Regions from separate parts of the Bradyrhizobium sp. NBAIM14 genome, predicted to be linked through region 2. Evidence: riboswitches for the same ligand, from Rfam matches in the RefSeq annotation. Region 2 holds a riboswitch; the other holds the start of a gene.

Region 1 (7,365 bases), on a different contig from region 2:
ATTTAAGGACAACCATGTGGAGCCGTGGCTACTTCGTATACGCACCGGCGAGGGGTAAGCCGCCCGCGTGTTCGGACGATCGCGAGTGCCGTCCTGATGCCATTCGGTGCGAGGCGTCAATCCACAACATGGGTAGGCCCATCGCGGCATCCGAGCAGGTAGCTCTGGTGTGGTATGGCCGACTCAAGCTACACATCATTCTGAGCCACCTCACTACCCAATGGAAATGAAATGGTTTCAGCCCCCCGGGAATTGCCCGTCTCTTCTTACGCGCTTGAAGTGGATGGCCGACTCAGAGCTGAATTCGCAACCAAAGACGGCGCCAGGGCAGGTGGAGCAGAACTAAAGAAGCGCTTTCCCATGCTTCAAATCCGGATCTACGATGCGCAGACGAATGCGTGCGAGGAAATCTAGCGGGCGACTCAGTCCGGTCTTCGATGCCTCGCGCACGGCTCCGGCTCCTCGTTGGGGGCACTCGAAGGACCGGTGGTCAAGCCGGGGCCGCTAACACTGCCCCATTACCCTATTAACCGGTTTCGTCGCAGCAGTCGATCCCGCGTGCCACCTCGGCCTCGGAATGGTCACGCTCTTGCGGGTGCCAGTCAGTCGCGCGATGCGCGGTTCGCACGCCGGATCGGGCTTGGGCCCGAGGCATCTGCAGGCCCAGTCCCGTGAAGAATGGCATGGAGAGCTGGTTCTCTCGCAAATGGTGTCCTTCCACTGCGTGGGGTGCGCCGAGGTCAAGCCGCCTCTCGCAAGGCGGCACGCGCCGCTGAGCTCGACTCCTCGCAGAAAGAATCGGAGGTAATCGTGCTGCCCCATTTTCTCGATGGCCGGCTGAAGGCCGCGGGAAAGCTCGCGACTGTTCAAGGTGTAAACACCGGAGAGTTTAGAGCTGATAGTCTTGCCGTTGCTCTGAGGCGTTCGGCCCTGCAGGAGCTACGGCGCGATCTTGCTCTGCGCGATCATTTACCGAGGCCTTTAGCTCCCTTCTAATCCTCCCGTTCCTTTGGCTCCATGCGAGCGAACCAGGAGCCAGGAGGAAAAGCCGCGATACGCTTGGCAAAGGAGGATTGCGGCTCCCAATCTTGTCCTTCGCTCTTCTCGAAAGTGATGACCCCGTTGTATGTAAAATAGCGGGGCCCTGGGATATTACAGTTCACCACAAGCAAAACGCGCCACAGATCACCTTTCTCGGTCGGCTTGTCATTCTGCTTCGGCAAGTAGTCCACTCCAACAGGATCAACGATAGTGCAGCTGCCCTGCCGCAGAAGATCACCGAGCCGACCTTGCATGGTCGTCACAAAGTTGAAGTTGGCCGGGTCATGCAGAAAGCCAAGATTTGCGTCCCTTTCGCCATCCTTGACTTCACTGGCGATCAACGAGAGCGCGAAGGCGCGCCAGCCCAATTCCATTGGCTTCGCATAGGTCGACGCAAGTTCAATCGTCCCGTCGAGCGCGACCTTCCAGGTGATAACGTACTCTTCGTCTGATTTATCATCCCGGTGCCTGGTCCAAGAAACAAAAACATATTCATTTTGGTCAAGTTCAGCGACGCCCCACATCCGAGGGACGAACTGTGCCACCTTCGAGACGTTGGAGATAACTTGTTCTATTGTCTCACCGTCTTGCGCTCGCCACGTTGACTTGACTCTTTCGACAAGGGGGCTGTCGTTAGCGCGAACAGTGTTGCTCGTCGCAGCCAGCCCGGCCAGGCAGATCAGGGATCGACCGAGCCAAAGCCATAGCGCGCGTCTTCCTGACGTTTTCTTCATAACCGTCGGCCTATCCGGTCTCATCCACACGTCATTCCAGAGCAGGCAACCTTCAACCTGTTATGCGCGAGCGCAAGAAGTTAGCGGCGACGCGACGGGGCGACCACTGGTTTTCCCGTGCGAGCAGGCGCTCCCCTCTATGTCACGCGCCGCTAACTTCACTGCCACCGACAGCCTCAATTTGCTGTGCTGGACATGCCCAGCAGGAGGACTGGGCAGGCAGAGGACGTGCATTCTTCGTGCCAGATAATAGACGGCAATTCGCACCGGTTTTGTGTCCTCTTTGTCGACTTTCCGACTGGCGCATGTCTCGATGTTTCCGTTCAACCTCTCCAGCACGGCTTATGCATCCCCGTCACGCACCGGATGTTCGACGGCACAGCGGAACGCCTCGGTGCCAAGTTCCTGATGAGAAGTGGCAGCACGTTTGCCGTCATTGAACCGTGTGGTTCGGTTATCGTTGCCGGAATGTGGGCTTTTGATCGCTGCCATGCCTTCGGGCACTTTCGGCCAAGGGGCCATGGCGCGTTTGGCGCTCCTTTCGCGACGTCCGGCGCTCCGGAAGTCGAGAACAGCCTCAGTCAGGCGCGCTTTGTACTCGATGGCGAACGACGGCAAGCCGATCTTCGCCGAGCATTTGGGGTGTGGCTGGCACCGCAAATCAAACGTGCTGCCCGGGTAAGTTGTAAGTTGCTGGCTTAGCCAGGTGTCTTGGCCTATTCAACACTGATCCTGTTGGTCGAGAAGGTGGCTGGATGGCGCGCGTGCTCGAAAAACCGCTGGGAAGCTGGGACTGGCGACAAATGCGTTCTGCTCGAGGCAGCGGCCCCGACCGCGCAAGCCGCATTTGTCCTTTCCACCGATCTGGCGTGCAACCCGCGGGCAACTGCGATGCTCATTGCGGTATCGCTGATTGGAGAGCACTGCTACATCATCTCAATGCTAGAGATGCGCGGTCATTCGCGTAGCAGATGTCGCAGCATCAGCTTGAGACATGATCTGAGAGGTTGACGGAAGACTGCTCTTGCCGATAATCCAAGTCGTCGAGGTTCTCCGGTTTCCATTTGATCCGGAGCTAAGAGGGAAGCCGGTGAAAATGCCGGCGCTGCCCCCGCAACTGTGAGCGGCGAGCCGCTGTCCAACGACGTCACTGAAGCCTGCGCGGCTTCGGGAAGGCCGGACAGCAGCGATGACCTGCGAGCCAGGAGACCTGCCCCGACACTATATTCGTCCACGGGCGGGGTGTCCCGGTGGTGCGCCAAGCAGCCGTCGCACCGCGACTTCCCCTGCCTGCGTCCGCCATGGCCTTTGCCCCCAACATGGGTTAACGCTATGTCTCTTCTCTCCCTCCCTGTTGCCACGCTCGGAACGCCACGCATCGGTCCAAGGCGCGAGCTCAAAGTCGCTCTAGAAAGCTACTGGGCCGGAAAAAGCAGCGAACAGCAGCTGCTCGAGGACGCAGCTGGCCTGCGTGCCGCGAATTGGGCCCGTCAGAAATCTATCGGCGTCACGGTCATTCCATCGAACGATTTCTCGCTGTATGACCAGGTGCTCGACACAAGTGTCATGGTTGGCGCCATCCCGGAGATCTACGCCTCGAAAGCCGAATCCGTTTCGCTCAAGACATACTTCGCCATGGCCCGCGGTTCACAATGCGACGACCAGGAAGCGAGTTGCGGTCACGGACCGCGCGGATTTGGCGCACCCGCACAGGAGATGACCAAGTGGTTCGACACCAACTATCACTATATGGTCCCCGAGTTTCACAGGGGACAGACTTTCAGGCTATGCTCTCGCAAGCCGATCGAGGAGTATGAGGAAGCCAAGGCCCTTGGCTTTCAGACCCGCCCCGTCCTGATCGGGCCGGTCACATTCCTAAAGCTCGGCAAGAGTCCCGATCCCACGTTCCAGCCACTCTCACTGCTGGATGAACTGATACCGCCCTATATCGAGGTTATGCAGGAATTGGCCAAACGTGGGGCAAATTGGGTTCAGTTCGACGAGCCCAGCCTAGTTCTTGATCTGGATGAGGGGACGCGAAAATCTTTGCGACATGCCTATGACCGGCTCGCCAAGGAGGGGCCGGCGATCAAGATCATGGTTGCCAGCTATTTCGGCGACCTCGGCGACAATCTGGACACCGCCTTGAGCCTGCCAGTTGCCGGGCTGCACCTCGATCTGGTTCGAGCGCCACAGTTGTTGCACCAGATCATCGCTGGCGGCCGAAGTGATCTCGTCATGTCGCTCGGTGTCGTCGACGGTCGGAATGTATGGCGGTCGAATTTGTCGTCGCTGCGCCAGCGGCTCGAACCCGCGATTGCGAAGCTCGGCAAGGATCGTGTACAGATCGCCCCATCCTGCTCGCTGCTTCATGTGCCGGTCGATGTTGAACTCGAGACCGGGCTCGCTTCCGACGTCAAGAGCTGGCTTGCTTTCTCGGTCCAGAAGATGCGGGAGCTTGCGATCCTAGCGCGTGCACTCGCAGGCGACCAGAATGTTGCGTTAGCTCTTGCCGAGTCGGAAGGTGCCGCGACTGTCCGCCGGACTTCGCCGAAAATCCGTGATGCCAATGTCGCTGTCCGGATGAGAGCGATCGACCAGACCATGTGTCGGCGCGCGAGCCCATTTGCCCGTCGGGCCGAGATCCAAAGCAATCGATTCGGACTACCGGCTTTTCCTACCACGACGATCGGATCATTTCCGCAGACCACAGAGATCCGGAATGCCCGTGCGGCGCATGCGCGAGGTGCGATAAGCGACGAGCAATACGACAAGTTCCTCAAGGAGGAGACTGCGCGCGCCGTACGTTGGCAGGAGGACATCGGTCTTGACGTCCTCGTGCACGGCGAGTTTGAGCGCAATGACATGGTGCAGTACTTCGGCGAGCAACTCGCCGGCTTCGTATTTACCAAGAGCGGATGGGTGCAGTCCTACGGCTCGCGCTGCGTCAGGCCACCGATCCTGTTTGGCGATGTAGCACGGCCGAAGCCTATCACCGTGGACTGGTGGCGCTACGCGCAATCACTAACAAGGAAGCCGATGAAAGCGATGTTGACCGGACCGGTGACGATCTTGAACTGGTCCTTTGTTCGGGATGATATTCCCAGAAGCGAGGTCTGCCGCCAGATTGCGCTCGCGATCCGAGACGAAGTCCGCGATCTCGAGAATGCTGGTGCGACCATGATCCAGATCGACGAAGCTGCAGTCCGCGAAGGATTGCCGTTGCGTCGATCGGAGTGGGCGGCTTATCTCGACTGGGCCGTCGATTGCTTCCGCATCTGTTCATCGGGCGTCGCCGATCAAACGCAAATTCATACGCATATGTGCTACTCGGAGTTCAACGACATCATTGGTGCGATCGCTGCAATGGACGCGGATGTCATCTCGATCGAGACATCGCGCTCGAAAATGGAACTACTCGACGCGTTCAGGAACTACGAATATCCAAATCAGATCGGGCCGGGCGTGTACGACATCCACTCTCCACGCGTTCCCGAGACGAGCGAAATGAAGGAGCTGATGGTGTTGGCTCGGACGCGGCTGCAGGATTCGCAGCTCTGGATCAATCCAGACTGCGGCCTGAAGACGCGCAAATGGGAGGAGGTTCGGCCAGCGCTAGCGAACATGGTCACTGCCGCCCGCGAACTGCGCGCTGCATTCGATCCGCGAGGCCGTTGATCCGGGCTTCGGTCTCTTTTCGACAAAGCTGATCCGCTTGTGGTCATTTGCGCGGGAGCCTTAGGAACCCAAAAAAATCCCCGGCCCCGCTTAGCGGGCCGGGCGAAAGTCTGGGAGGAGCGACGCTGACGCATTCGCGCGGACTTCCATCGGCGGAGGGAGGCCAGCCGCCGGTTCGATCACGGGAGGACATTCGCCGAAAATCTGAGCCGAGTTGAAGCACAAGCTCAGCGTAGCTCAATTATGCCGTGGTATGCGACCGTATAGCCTGAGAGTTAGAATCTACACCAAGGTTTGTCGCTCATGAGCACGTCGGCACGATTACGACAGCAGCGAGGGGGCATGCCGGGCGGTCGCCGCAGGACAGCAAACTCGGTGCGCTTTCCTGCCTGGAGCCTTATGTTCGATCAGGGCGACGTAAGCCCGGCTCCATGGATCTCGCAAGCTTATCCAATGCATAAGCGGTTGCTAAATTTGAACCTTGCTTAAGGCAGTCCTTGGTCGACCGGTTCCACCCGATAGTCGGGTTTCGGCTTGGGCGCTGAGGAGCACCCTATCGGCACCGCGGCATCATCAAGCTCGTGACACCCTCCGCATGGTCCGCTCATAGATCTCAAACAGAGGTTTCTGGACCTGATTACGGAGTGTCGCCGATGCCTATGGCCGCTCCAAGGCCAATGGGAGGGCATGCTGCACGCCGCATACACGTATGTAGGATCGCGATGAAGCGGTCACGCGTCAGGAACGAGCATCATTTACGATGCGGATCCCCATAGGTTGTTGAAATCCAATTGCGCCAGAACTGGTCGTGGCGATCCACGTCCAGCGCCTTGCTGTTGGTGCTGAACGTACCCGGGACTGGCAGTGCCTCGCATTCGCGTGCAGTGAGTAGGACCGGCTGCGGCCGGATGTCTCAGAGCGTATGGGGCGGGGCTCAAGGAGTGGGAGTGCTTCGCCGCACCCGCGCGGCGGCAATCGTCCGTCCTCATCGGTCGGCGGACACGAGAGGCGTCCGTTTCGCGCGATATCACTGCGCAACTGACAGACCTGCGAGGTTTACATTGTGGTGCCGGAACCAGAGCTCAGCTAGGCTCCGCCATGCTGTTTGCGCCGGGGTCGAGGAAGCGATCACGTTGCGCAGAAGCCATTTTGGGGGGGCGGCAGCCTACGTGCCCGCGAGCACCCCCATTTTCTTTCGACAGAATGAGCATGAGGTCCACTTCCTGCTGTCAAACGGCCGCGATCAATACGGCCCGTCCGTCTCGGCGCTGTGTCACGGATTGCCGGCCTTGGCGGACGACAACGCGACCGAGCTCCGTTCGGCCTCAGCTTCTTGCTCCAATTGCAGAATATGCGCTCTTAGCGCATCGGAAGTCGCTGCCGCTGTCTCGCTGAACAGCGGATCTCCATCATTGGTGAGGGCGGAAGCGATTTCGGTCCAATCCTTAGCCGAGAGAGCCTTCAGAGCGGCGGGAAAGAAATCTCGTTCTTCCCACATCATGTGGTGCCGCTCGCGTACTATAAAGTCGCGTATGATATTGCCGACGTCTTGCCGAAAGAGGTCACGATCCGCGAGGATAGCGTCAATAGCTCGCGCGAAGTGGTGCAAACGGTCGACAACTTCCTGGTGTTCAAGCGCGAGATCGCCGACGATTGCAGCTGCCTCCGGATCGCGAGACTTGAGCTTGAAAAAAATCAAGTCTTCCTGTGGATGATGGTACACCTCGGGGTAAACCTCGAAATAGCTGATAATCGCGCGAATGACCTCATAATCGGGGCGGATCCCCTTCTCAAAAATCTCCAATTCGCGTTGAAGAGCGACCAGAAGAAGATCAATGTTGCGATGCTCTCGAAGCAGAAGATCGATGATCATTGCGGTGTTCCTGGAGGCACAATCTAGGCTGGAAGCGAT
Region 2 (7,365 bases):
CGTTGCGCGGCCGCGATGATCGCACCCGAGATCGCCGCAATCTCGAGGCCGCCGACCGCGCACAGGATTTTTTCGGGTGACGCCCCCGCAACGCCGTGATGCGCGATCGCCGCATCGATCACCCGCACCTTGTGCGCGCGGCCCGACGCATCGACGCCGGTGCCGCTGCCCGCGATCTCGTCGGCACTCACACCGAGCAGGCTCGCAGCAATCGCTGCTGAGGTCGTGGTGTTGCCGATCCCCATCTCGCCGAAGATCAAGAGATCAGGCCGGCCGGCCTCGGCGCGCACCACCGCGCGCTGCCCGGCCTCGAAGGCGAAGGCCAATTCCGCCGGCGTGAGCGCGGCCTCGACACTGAAATCGCGGGTGCCGCTGCGCGGCTTGTCGGTGACGATTCCCGCGATCTGCGCCTCGGCCAGCGTGCCGGCGTCGACCACCTCGAGGCTCGAACCCAGCTCGCGCGCCAGCACCGAGATCGCGGCGCCACCGGCGGCAAAATTCGCCATCATCGCGATGGTGACGGCTTGCGGATAGGCCGACACGCCCTGCGCGACGATGCCGTGGTCGCCGGCGAAGATGATGATCGGCACCCGCGCGGCGCGCGGCTGCTCGGTGGCCTGCAAGCCCGCAAGCTCGATTGCGAGCTGCTCGAGCCGGCCGAGCGCACCGGTCGGCTTCGTCAGTTGCGCCTGCCGCGCAATGGCCGCCTCACGATGAACAGCGGAGACCTCTGGGCAGTTCTGGGTAACCCATTCGGGAAGCATGCTGCTCAACGCCTGCGTTTGATGATGTAGCTGTCCATGATCCAGCCGTGCCGCTCGCGTGCGTCCTGCCGCACGGCGGCAATGCGCGCGCCCAGTTCAGCCAGCGCGCCGGACATGATGATCTGATCGGGCATGCCGAGATAGGCACCCCACCAGATCTGCAGGCCTTCTGGATCCAGCGATTGGAACGCCGTGCCGCCATCGAGCATCACGACGACGGTGTCGACGCCCTGCGGCCAGCCGCCTTCGCGCAAGCGCCGCCCTGTCGTGACCAGGAACGGCTCGCCGATGTCGTTGAGCGGCAGCGCATGCGCCGCGCACAGCGCCTGGATCGAGGTGATCCCCGGCACGACCTCGATTGTCGGCAATGGATCGAGCCGCCGCGCAATGCGCAGCGAAGAATCATAGAGCGAAGGATCGCCCCAGATCAGCAGCGCGACCTTGCCCTCATCTTCGAGATGCCCAGCGATCGTCTGCGACCAAATCGCGGCCACCGCATCGTGCCAATCGTCGACGCCCTTGCGGTAGTCCGCCTCGGTCGCATCGCGCACGGGAAGATCGAATTCGGCGATGCGCGTCGTTTTGTTGGTGAGCACACCGGCGCAGATCGTTCGCCTGAGATCTGCGAGATCGGATTTCGCCGTTCCCTTGCGCGGGATCAGGATGAGATCGGCGGCGTTGATGGCGTCAACGGCGGCGCGCGTGAGCTGCGCGGGATCGCCGCAACCGATGCCGATCAGGGAGAGCGTTAGCATCGCGAGCGCGATGGGCGGCCACACCGGCGGCCCATCGCTGATCTCTTACGCCGCGTTGTGCAGGCGCGGGGTGACGAGGCCGGGCGCGGTGACGCCGCGCAGCGACTTCGCCAGCGCCAGCACCGCGAGATCGGCGAGCGGTTCGATCACGATCACCAGCGCATAAGCGGCAGCGAACGTCCCGACGCTGGCGAGATTGCTCATCGCAAAGCCGGAGCCATAGAGCGCCCAGAACGCCACCCATGCGATCACGCCGGCCTGGTAGGTCGTCGAAAGCGCCAGCGCCTGACCGTACTTCAAATCGACATAGGCGGTGTTGCGGGCAATGATCCGCTTGGCGATCGCCTGGATCGCGAACAGCGGCACCAGAAGCGTGGTGACGTTCATGCCGTATTGCGGCAGATCGACTGGCTCCAGCAGCATGCCCTGAAGCAGCAGGCCAAATGCAAGGCCGAAGGCGGCGGGCGCAGCACCAAAGAGCAGGAACAAGGTCGAGCCGAGGATGAAGTGCACCTCTGATACCCCAACCGGAAAGTGCGGCAGGATTTCGAAGAAGACGAAGACGAGAGCGGTGGTGGCCAGTGTCCGCGCCGCGAACGAGCCGGCGCCCTGCTCGCGCACGGTCTCGACCGCGAGCTTCAAGGCAACGCCGCCTGCGGCGATGCCGGTTGCGTAACTCAACACGAGCTTGGCGCCCGTCACGATCCCGGGTTCGATATGCATGGCTCAATTCCTTTCCGCCGTCACACCCGACGGCCTTGGCCTCAAAACGTGCACGGCCGGTCTCCTGGCTCGCGGTTCACTGGGTTCTCCGGCCTTCCCGGACCTTGCGGTCCAGTGGCGGTTCGGAGGCCCTCACCGCTTACAGTCGCGGGGGCGGCTGGGGTTTTGGGCGCCGCAACTGGGTCCGCCCATCCCCATTCCCGATTATGCTCCGGCGCTTTGCGCCGCGTCGAGCACCATGCCGCTCTTGTGTGCCCCTTTCGTATCGCGGGCGTCAAGGGGCGAACCGCTGCCGGAGCCGTCATGCCGGATATTCTCCCGCCAGCGCGCCGAACAGGATGACGGCCGCAGTGGAAGCGGCGCCGCCGCGCCCAAGCTGCTCGGCGAGCTCGGCAATCGTGGTGCGGACCAGCCGTTCGTCGGGACGCCCGAGAGATTCGGCGAACAGCGCCGGAGTGCTGGGAGCGAGGCCGTGCGCGATCAATTTTGCGGCAAGCGCCGGAAAGGTGCGCCGGCCCATATAGACCACGGTCGTGGCCTCGGGGTCGGCCAGTGCCGCCCAATTCAGATTGGGCGGCAGCTCGCCCGTGACGTCAGCGCCGGTGATGAACTGCACCCGGCGGGAGGTATACCGGCGGGTCAGGGGAATGCCGGCCTGGGCGGCGGCGACACAGGCGGAGGTGACGCCGGGAACGATCTCGTAGCCGATGCCGGCCTCGCGCAGCGTCTCGATCTCCTCCTCCAGCCGGCCGAAAATGCCGGCATCGCCGGACTTGAGCCGCACCACGCGCGCGCCGGTTGCGGCATAGTCGACCAGGAGACGGTTGACGTGGTGCTGCTTGGTCGAAGGACGCCCGGCCCGCTTTCCCACCGCGACGAGATTGGCGCCGGGCCGTGCGAGATCGAGGATCGCGCCGGAGGCAAGATCGTCATAAAGCACGACGTCGGCCTCGCGCAGCCGCGTGGCGCCCTTCACCGTGAGGAGCTCGGGATCGCCCGGACCGGCGGAAACGAAAGAGACAAAACCGCTCACCGGTCCTCCGCGATCAGATGGAAGAACGTGCCGGTGGCATGGCCACGGCGCGAGCCGGTTTCGGCAATGACCGCGCCGGTGGCATCGTGCACGACCGCGAGCGGCGTATCGGGCTGGGCGAGGATGGTCGAATAGTGGAACTCGTGGCCGCGCAGGCGCGCGCCAGGCTGATGCCCCGGCATCGGCGCAGCCAGTTCAGCAAGACGATAGCCGAGATGCATGCGGCGCTTGGCAAAGCTGGTCTCGAGGCCAAGCAGCCCCGCCATCTCATGGCTGATACCGTCGGCGTCGGTCAGGCCTGCGCCCAGCACCATATAGCCTCCGCATTCGCCATGCACCGGCCGCGTCTCGGCGAAAGCGCGCAAGCCGCTGCGAAAGCGCGCATTGGCCGCGATCTTTCCTGCATGAAGCTCGGGATAGCCGCCGGGCAGCCAACACACGTTGGCGCTCGCATCGGGCGCTTCATCGGCCAGCGGCGAGAACGGCACGATCTCGGCGCCCGCGGCGCGCCAAGCTTCCAGCATATGCGGATAGACGAAGGAGAACGCCGCATCGCGCGCCAGCGCGATGCGCTGGCCGGGCGGCGTCACGTTCAATCCGTTCGCCGCAGCTTGCGGCGACCATTGGCCTGCCGAGTGGAGCACCGCATCGAGATCGACGTGCTCGGCGACAAAGCGCGCGGCCTCGTCGATCAGCTTGCCGATCTCGGCCTGCTCCTCGGCCTGCACGAGACCGAGATGCCGCTTCGGCAGGCTGATCTCGGCATGGCGCGGCAGCGCGCCGAACACTTTGATGCCGGCCTCGTTCAGCGCGCGCCGCACCAGATCCTCATGGCGGGGGCTGGCGACGCGATTGAGCACGACGCCGCCAAGGCGCACGCCGGCGCGGTAATCGCGAAGGCCGGCGGCGATCGCTGCCGCAGTCTGCGCCTGGCCGGAGGGATCGATCACCAGAACCACTGGCCAGCCCAGCATCTCCGCGATATCAGCGGTCGCTCCGGTGCCGGAGACACCGCGCGCGGCGACACCGTCGAACAGGCCCATCGATCCCTCGGCGAGAACGACATCTGCATTGCCGCCACGGCTGACGAGATGCGCGATGGTGCCGCGATCCATCGCCCAGCTGTCGACGTTGACCGAGGCGCGTCCCGTGGCTGCGGCGTGGAAGGCGGGATCGATATAGTCGGGGCCGCTCTTGAAGCACTGCACGTTCAGGCCGCGCTTGCGCCAGGCGCGGGCGAGCGCCAGCGTCAGCGTGGTCTTGCCGACGCCGGAGGCCGGCGCGGAGATGACAAGGCTCGCCGGCATCACGACGCCTCCGGAAAGCGCGGCTCGGCACCGACCGGCCGGTAGCGGCGGTCGTAGTCGGCGGCATAGAGGCGGCTCTCGTCAAAATCGGCAGCGCCAAGCGTCTTGCCGACCAGGATCAGCGCCGTGCGCTCCATCTCGCCACCCACGAACGCACCGAGCGTTGCAAGCGTCGCGCGCACGATGCGCTGCTCCGGCCAGCTCGCGCGCCAGACGATCGCGACCGGGCAATCCGCGCCGTAGTGCGGCGTCAGCTCGGCGACGACCTGGTCGAGCAGATGGATCGACAGGTGGATCGCGAGCACCGCGCCGGTCGCGGCGAACGCGGCGAGCTTCTCGCCCTCGGGCATCGCGCTGGCACGGCCCGGCGTGCGCGTCAGCACGACCGTCTGAGCAAGACCGGGCAGCGTCAGCTCGGCCTCCAGCGCGGCCGCGGCAGCCGAGAACGAGGGAACGCCGGGTGTCACCGAGTAGGGAATCCCGAGCGCACGCAAACGGCGGAGCTGCTCGCCCATCGCCGACCAGATTGAGAGATCACCGGAATGCAGCCGCGCGACATCCAGGCCTGCCGCATGCGCGCCTGCGATCTCGGCGATGATCTCGTCGAGCGACATTGGCGCGGTGTTGACGATACGTGCGCCGGGCGGGCAATGCGCCAGCACGCCCTCCGGCACCAGCGAGCCGGCATAGAGACAAACCGGACTGGCCGCGATCAGATCGCGGCCGCGCAACGTCAGCAGATCGGGTGCGCCCGGCCCGGCACCGATGAAATGCACCGTCATGGGCCGTCTCCTTCGGCAATCGCGGCGGTCGCGGTGCGATCCTGCGAGACAACCCGTGCTGCAATCAACCGCGCGCGCGGACCGGCGACCGCGAGCGCCGCAGCCTCGGCTACAGATCCGGTGCCAAATTTCTCCGCGACGAGCTTCGATTGCGTGGGCGTGTCGATGCCGGCCAGTGTCGCGGCCGGAACGGCCCTGATCGGCACGCCGCATTCACGTGCGAGTTGCTTCAGCGCCTCGATGTCGGCCTTATCGCTGACGGTTGCCATCGCCGCAAGCCCTTCCGCACCGCCCGCAGCGAGCAGCGCTTCACGCAGCGAAGCCAGCGTCACATCGCGCTTGAAGCCGAGTCCGGCGACCTTCATCGCACCACACTCCACTGCACCACGGGGCGTGCTGCCTCCCACGACCGATAGCGGCCGAGCGGGGCGGCATGCGAAATTTCGGCCCGCATCAGTTCGCCGCCGTGACGCCGATGCAGCTCGCCGAGCAGAGCTTCCGTCTCCAGCGTCACAGCATGCGCCACGAGCCGCGCACCCGGCGAGAACCGCGGCCAGATCGCATCAAATAACACTTCGTCGAGACCACCGCCAATGAAGACGGCATCCGCCGCTTCCAACCCGGCAAGAGCTTCCGGTGCCCTGCCCGTGACGACTGTGATCCGATGTGCCAAACCGAAGGCGGCTGCATTCTTGCGGATGTTCGCGGCGCGATCCTCGCGCGCTTCGACTGCACTCGCCGTCCCACCACACAGCGCCCACTCCACGGAGATCGAGCCTGAACCTGCGCCGATATCCCACAACCGTTCGCCGGGCCGCGGCGCCAACGCCGAGAGCGCGAGCGCACGTACCGGCCGCTTGGTGATCTGGCCGTCATGCATGAAGAGGTCGTCCGATAATCCCGAACTGCGGGGCATCCCCTGTCCGCCCTTCGCCTCGACGGCGACGGTGACCAGGTTTCCGGCGAGATCACCGGCAAGACTATCGGCGCGATATTCTGTGACGCTTTCGCGCGGGCCACCGAGGGCGGCGAGCATCCAGAAGGCCGAGGCGCCCCACCCGCGCTCGCTCAACCACCTAGCCAGATCGCCAGCCGCTTTCCCATCGCGCACGAGACAGATGATGCGCGCCCCTCGCGCCAGATGCGGACCGAGACGCTCGAACGGTGCGGCGTGAAGCCCGAGGCAGACGGTGGATTCGAGTCGCCAGCCCAGCCGCGCGGCGGCGAGCGAGAAGGTGGACGGAGCAGGATGCGCGATCCACTCGTCGCCACCGAGCTTCTCGGCAAGGCTCGCGCCGGCGCCATGCCAGAACGGATCGCCGGAGGCGAGCACCACCGTCGGCCTGCCGCGACAGCTCAGCACGACATCCGCATCGAACGGCACCGGCCATGGACGACCGCGGCTGCCAATTTCGGCAAGCGCAAGATGGCGCTCGCCGCCGAACACGGTTTCGGCCTTGGCAAGCGCCTTTCGGCTTGCCTCCGACAGCCTGGCAAGGCCATCTTCGCCGATACCGATGATGGTCAGCCAGGGATCAGACATGATTCGCGCCCTCATTCTGGGCGGAACGGCCGATGCGAGCCTGCTCGCCGCGGAGATCGCGCGCGCCGGCATCGATGCCATCTATTCCTATGGCGGCCGCACCCGCGCGCCCGCCGATCAGCCGCTGCCGACGCGCATCGGCGGGTTTGGCGGCGTGAGCGGACTTGCGGATTACATCCGCGCCGAAGGCATCACGCATGTGATCGATGCAACGCATCCCTTCGCCGCGGAAATGAGCCGCAACGCCGTTGCGGCTTGCACCGAGACGGGCACGCCGTTGCTTGCGCTGGAGCGCGCGCCCTGGATCAAGGCGTCCACCGACAACTGGATCGAGGTGGCGGATGTCAATGCTGCCGTCTCCGCACTGCCCGACGCCCCGGCAAACGTGTTCCTCGCCATCGGCCGTCAGCACATCGCGCCGTTCGCGGCCAAGCCGCAACATGCCTACACGCTGCGTT

What was found. A riboswitch is a leader RNA that binds a small molecule or an ion and turns the genes downstream of it on or off. The one in region 2 is predicted to bind cobalamin.
Region 1: linked by a shared signal. The riboswitch ahead of metE (5-methyltetrahydropteroyltriglutamate--homocysteine S-methyltransferase) and the one ahead of I6F28_RS24105 (energy-coupling factor ABC transporter permease) in region 2 are both predicted to bind cobalamin.

What each region holds. Positions count from the first base shown of each region.
Region 1 is NZ_JADYVQ010000014.1:160,461-167,825, forward strand. It holds gene I6F28_RS27075 (nodulate formation efficiency C protein) at 993-1,775, opposite strand; gene I6F28_RS27080 (hypothetical protein) at 2,118-2,393, opposite strand; cobalamin riboswitch at 2,805-3,007, shown strand; gene metE (5-methyltetrahydropteroyltriglutamate--homocysteine S-methyltransferase) at 3,108-5,453, shown strand; gene I6F28_RS27090 (hemerythrin domain-containing protein) at 6,727-7,326, opposite strand.
Region 2 is NZ_JADYVQ010000011.1:108,682-116,046, reverse strand. It holds gene cobT (nicotinate-nucleotide--dimethylbenzimidazole phosphoribosyltransferase) at 1-764, opposite strand, end outside; gene cobF (precorrin-6A synthase (deacetylating)) at 770-1,519, opposite strand; gene I6F28_RS24105 (energy-coupling factor ABC transporter permease) at 1,565-2,242, opposite strand; cobalamin riboswitch at 2,280-2,498, opposite strand; gene cobA (uroporphyrinogen-III C-methyltransferase) at 2,544-3,275, opposite strand; gene I6F28_RS24095 (cobyrinic acid a,c-diamide synthase CobB) at 3,272-4,582, opposite strand; gene cobM (precorrin-4 C(11)-methyltransferase) at 4,582-5,364, opposite strand; gene I6F28_RS24085 (cobalamin biosynthesis protein) at 5,361-5,729, opposite strand; gene cbiE (precorrin-6y C5,15-methyltransferase (decarboxylating) subunit CbiE) at 5,726-6,907, opposite strand; gene I6F28_RS24075 (cobalt-precorrin-6A reductase) at 6,906-7,365, shown strand, end outside.